Regions from separate parts of the Pseudarthrobacter sp. As-47 genome, predicted to be linked through region 2. Evidence: predicted binding sites of a transcription regulator. Region 2 holds the regulator's gene; the other holds the start of a gene.

Region 1 (2,448 bases), 170 kb from region 2:
GGGCCGCGGAGCGCGGGGACTCCGAGGCGCCAGGCAATGCAGCAGGCGGTGCGCTGGCTGGACGATGTTGAAGCCGGGGACCTTGCGGCCCGCCGTCCTGCCGAACTGTCCGGCGGGCAGGCGCAGCGTGTGGCCGTGGCCCGGGCTCTCGCCGCGGATCCAGGACTCCTCCTCCTGGACGAACCGATGGCGGCCCTGGACATCCATTCCGCCCCGCTGCTCCGGCGCCTGCTCAAGCGCGTCCTCGCGGACCGGCCAGCCCTCATCATCACGCATGACGTCCTGGACGCACTGATGCTCGCCGACAGGGTGGTCATCCTGGAGAACGGCCGGATTGCGGAGGAAGGCCCCACCCGGGAGGTCCTGCACAAGCCGCGCAGCGCGTTCGCCGCCGGGCTGGCGGGACTCAACTTTGTGGTGGGAACCTCCGCCGGTGACGGCATCCTGGCCGCCCGCGGGCATATTGCCGGCCACAGCGAGGACCCCGTCCCCGCCGGCCGTCCCGCGGTGGCCGTGTTCCCGCCGTCGGCCGTTTCTGTATTCCTCACCGACGCGCACGGCAGCCCCCGGAACTCCTTCGCGGTGGCCATTACGGACCTGGAACCTCATGGGGACCAGATCCGCGTGCGGGGCGGCGGGCTGGCGGCTGACATCACCCCGGCCGCCTTGGCGGACCTCGGGCTGGTCCCGGGGATGACGGTGCACCTTGTGGTCAAGGCCGCAGCAGTGTCCGTCTACCCGCTGTAGGGCTGTCAGCTGCGGGGATGTCCTGCAGCGGGACTGTCCGCTGCGGGGCGAAGCACCCGCCCGCTGAAATAGGGTCTGTCGCCCCTGTCGCCGGCCGCGTAGAGCTGTTTCGCTGTAGGCAAACACTTGTCAGGAACGGCAACAAACCAAAGTTGAGCGTAGTAGACTCAAGTTAATAAAAACTGCCCCCGGAAGGAGTTCTCTTTGGACGTCAAATTCACCACCAAGAGCCAGGAGGCTCTCTCGGCTGCGGCCATGAACGCCTCCACGGCCGGAAATCCCCAGGTTGAGCCGGCCCACCTGCTCAAGGCGCTCATGGACCAGCGCGAAGGCGTCGCCGTGGCGCTGCTCCGCGCCACGGGTGCGGACCCGGACTCCGTCAGTGTCCAGGCGAGCAGCGCCATCAAGGCGCTCCCTGCCACCTCCGGCGGATCCAGCCAGCAGGCGCAGCTCTCCCGCCCCGCGCTGCAGGCCATCCAGAACGCCAAGGAGGAAGCGGACCGGCTCGGCGATACCTTCGTCTCCACCGAGGTCCTCCTCCTGGGACTCTCGGCCGGCAACGACGCCGCGGCGCGCCTGCTGCGCGACGCCGGTGCCTCCCACGAAGCGCTGCTCGCCGCCCTGCCGGGTGTCCGCGGCGACGGGAAGGTCACCAGCCCGGATCCGGAGAACACCTTCCAGTCCTTGGAAAAGTTCGGCACGGACCTGACCGCCATGGCCCGCTCCGGCAAGCTTGATCCCGTGATCGGCCGGGACGCCGAAATCCGCAGGATCGTCCAGGTCCTGAGCCGCCGCACCAAGAACAACCCCGTGATCATCGGTGAGCCCGGCGTCGGCAAGACCGCCGTGGTGGAGGGCCTGGCCCAGCGCATCGTCGCCGGGGACGTGCCGGAAAGCCTGCGCGGCAAGACCCTCATCGCCCTGGACCTGGCGTCCATGGTGGCGGGCGCCAAGTACCGCGGCGAGTTCGAGGAGCGGCTCAAGGCCGTCCTGGAGGAAATCAAGAACTCCGAGGGCCAGATCGTCACGTTCATTGACGAGATCCACACCGTGGTGGGCGCCGGCGCCACCGGCGACTCATCCATGGATGCCGGCAACATGCTCAAGCCCATGCTGGCCCGCGGCGAACTGCGGCTGATCGGTGCCACCACCCTGGACGAGTACCGGGAGAACATCGAAAAGGACCCGGCGCTGGAGCGCAGGTTCCAGCAGGTGTACGTGGGCGAGCCGAGCGTGGAGGACACCATCGGCATCCTCCGCGGCCTGAAGGAGCGCTACGAGGCGCACCACAAGGTGACCATCGCGGATGCCGCGCTGGTGGCTGCCGCCACGCTCTCCAACCGCTACATTTCGGGCCGGCAGCTGCCGGACAAGGCGATCGACCTGGTGGACGAGGCCGCGTCAAGGCTCCGCATGGAGATCGACTCGGCGCCCGAGGAAATTGACCAGCTGCAGCGGCTGGTGGACCGGCTCACCATGGAGGAGCTGGCCCTCCAGGACGAAAAGGACGCCGCCTCCGTTGAGCGGCTGGCCGCACTCCGGGCGGACAAGGCGGACAAGGAAGAGGAGCTGAACGCCCTCAAGGCGCGCTGGGAAGCCGAAAAAGCCGGCCTCAACCGGGTGGGCGACCTCAAGGCAAAGCTGGATGAACTGCGGAGCGCCTACGAGAAGGCCGCCCGCGAAGGTGACCTGGAAACGGCC
Region 2 (2,448 bases):
TGGACGCGGTGATCGTGCTGGGGACGGAAGCGAAACTGGAGCCACGGGAGGGAACGCGTTTCGAAGTGTGGGAAACCGACGAGCCCTCGGAGCGCGGCATCGAGGGGATGGAGCGCATGCGCCTGGTGCGCGACGACATCACGTCGCGCGTCCGGAAGCTCTATGAAGAGCTGACAGCCGGCTAGGAACAGGACTTCGCCCGCCGCACAGGGGCCCGAGCCGCTGCAGCCTTCCGCGCTACCCCATCGCAGGGGCGGCGGCGGTCCGTCCGGCGAACTGGCGGCGTGCCCAGCGGGCCAGCTTCTTGCCCTTGCCCTTCCACCAGTTGTCCTCGTCCTTGTCGTGGTGCAGGCGGAAGATGATGGCCACCAGCACGAACATGCCCATGACCACGTCGATCCAGGACCACAGCACCAGGGCGATGAGAACCGTCAGCCCGTTGACGATGATGGACGGAATCGCGAGGGTACGGAAGACCGTGCTGGCCAGGTAGCGCCGGTGGGACCTGGGGACGGACAGTGCGCGCACCATGTCAAAGCAGACACACACCACCACCACCGTCTGTCCGATGGCCAGCAGCATCTGGCCGGGAAGCGAGCCGCTGAACGCTGCCACCGACTCCATCCCCGGGCTCATCGGTGCCCCTCAAATGCAGGGCGGCAAGAATCGAAACCACACATGGAAAAACCCCCAGAAACTTTGGAACACTGCTGCTGATCCAGCAGTGGTTCCATTGAAGTTTCCGGGGGCTCCGGTGGTCACGAGTAGTGGGTACTCTAATTCCCGCCCGTACCCGTGGGGTGGTACTTACCTGCCGATGGCACGCGGCCGCCACAGCACCACGGCCTGCGACCGCGGGCGCGGACGCTGGCCACGCGCCAGGCTCACCACGTCGCCCGCAGCGCCCGCTGCGAAGATCCGGGCGTCCAGTGGCTGCCGGCGCCGGCCAAGTTCCTCGGTCAGTTCCGAAACCCTGCTCTGCAGGGCTGCCACCTGGTTCTCCAGCTCCAGGATCCGTTTGATCCCCTCCAGCGATACGCCCTCCTGGGACAACCGCTGGACCTCACGGAGCATGTTGATGTCCCGCTGCGAGTAGCGGCGGGACTTCCCTGGAGCGCGGCTGGGCGAGACGATGCCCAGGCGGTCGTACTGCCGGAGCGTCTGGGGGTGCATGTCCGCGAGTTCAGCCGCGACCGAGATCACGAAGATAGGCTGGTCAGCACTGACGTCCACAGCACACCTCCCCTGCTACAACCGGGCCTTGGCGGCCAGGCCCTCACGGACATCGGCTCCGGCCGTGGCTTCGGCAAACGCCTTGACCGCGGCTTCGGCTTCCTTGTTCAGGTTCTTGGGAACGGCGACGTCGATGGTCACCAGCAGGTCGCCGGTTCCCTTGGACGTCTTCACGCCTTTGCCTTTGACCCGCAGGGTGCGGCCCGACGGCGTACCGGCCGGCACACGGACCCGCACCTTTTCGCCGTCGATGGTGGGCACCTCGATGTCCGCTCCCAAAGCAGCCTCGGGGAAGGTGACGGGGACGTGGATGCGGAGGTTGTCGCCGTCGCGCGTGTAGAACGCATGCGGCTGGACGGCGACGGACACCACCAGGTCTCCGTAGCCGGCGGCACCGGGCTGGCCCTTCCCCCGGACGCGGACCTTCTGGCCGTCCTTGATGCCGGCGGGCACGCGGACGTCGATCACTTCGCCGCTGGGTTCCCGCAGGCCGATGGTGGTGCCGCGGATGGCACCGGCGAAGGAAATGCTTGTGGAGGCTGTGCGGTCCGCACCCTTCTGCGGGGTGCGCTGGAATCCGGTCTGGCCGAAGCCGCCGCCGAACAGGTCAGCGAACTCCGGCGGGATGCCGCCCGCGGAGGGGTTGAACCCGCCCGCGTGCCGGCCGGTGTTGCCCGTGAACAGGCCACCGAACATGTCCTCGAACCCGGCGCTGCCAGCCCCGGCGCCGCCGGGGGCGAACCGTGCGCCGCTGCCCATGGCCCGGATGGCGTCATACTGCTGGCGCTCATCGGGATCCGAGAGCACGGAATAGGCCTCGGAGATGTCCTTGAACTTCTTCTCCGAAGCAGCATTCCCCGCGTTGGTGTCCGGGTGGTGCTGTCTGGCGAGCTTCCGGTATGCCTTCTTGATGTCGGCGTCGGAAGCGTCCTTGGCGATACCAAGGATCGCGTAAAAGTCCTTGTCCACCCAATCCTGGCTAGCCAATGGCGTTTCCTTTCAAAAAGTTATGAGTCGGTGGTTGAGCCAACCGGAAATCGGCCGGCTCAACCACCGAAGGTAATGCTACGCAGGTACTGCGACGATGACCTGGGCTGCGCGGAGGACGCGTTCTCCTGACTTGTAGCCGGAACGGAGTACTTGGCTGACGGTGTCAACCTCGATGTCCTCGCCAGGCTGCTGGATCAGGGCCTCGTGGATCGTGGGATCGAACTC

The links. The regulator HspR, encoded in region 2, represses chaperone genes until heat shock. The targets are predictions, from matches to a motif close to AAGTTGAGTCNNNNNGACTCAACTT.
Region 1: a site for HspR is predicted at 897-921, ahead of clpB (ATP-dependent chaperone ClpB). Genes of this name have one in related genera too.

The regions. Positions count from the first base shown of each region.
Region 1 is NZ_CM177088.1:3,998,054-4,000,501, reverse strand. Features, by position in the region: gene AC4BCK_RS18545 (sulfate/molybdate ABC transporter ATP-binding protein) at 1-747, shown strand, start outside; gene clpB (ATP-dependent chaperone ClpB) at 952-2,448, shown strand, end outside.
Region 2 is NZ_CM177088.1:4,171,663-4,174,110, forward strand. Features, by position in the region: gene AC4BCK_RS19340 (arsenate-mycothiol transferase ArsC) at 1-185, shown strand, start outside; gene AC4BCK_RS19345 (hypothetical protein) at 238-624, opposite strand; gene AC4BCK_RS19350 (heat shock protein transcriptional repressor HspR) at 808-1,233, opposite strand; gene AC4BCK_RS19355 (DnaJ C-terminal domain-containing protein) at 1,249-2,220, opposite strand; gene AC4BCK_RS19360 (nucleotide exchange factor GrpE) at 2,299-2,448, opposite strand, start outside.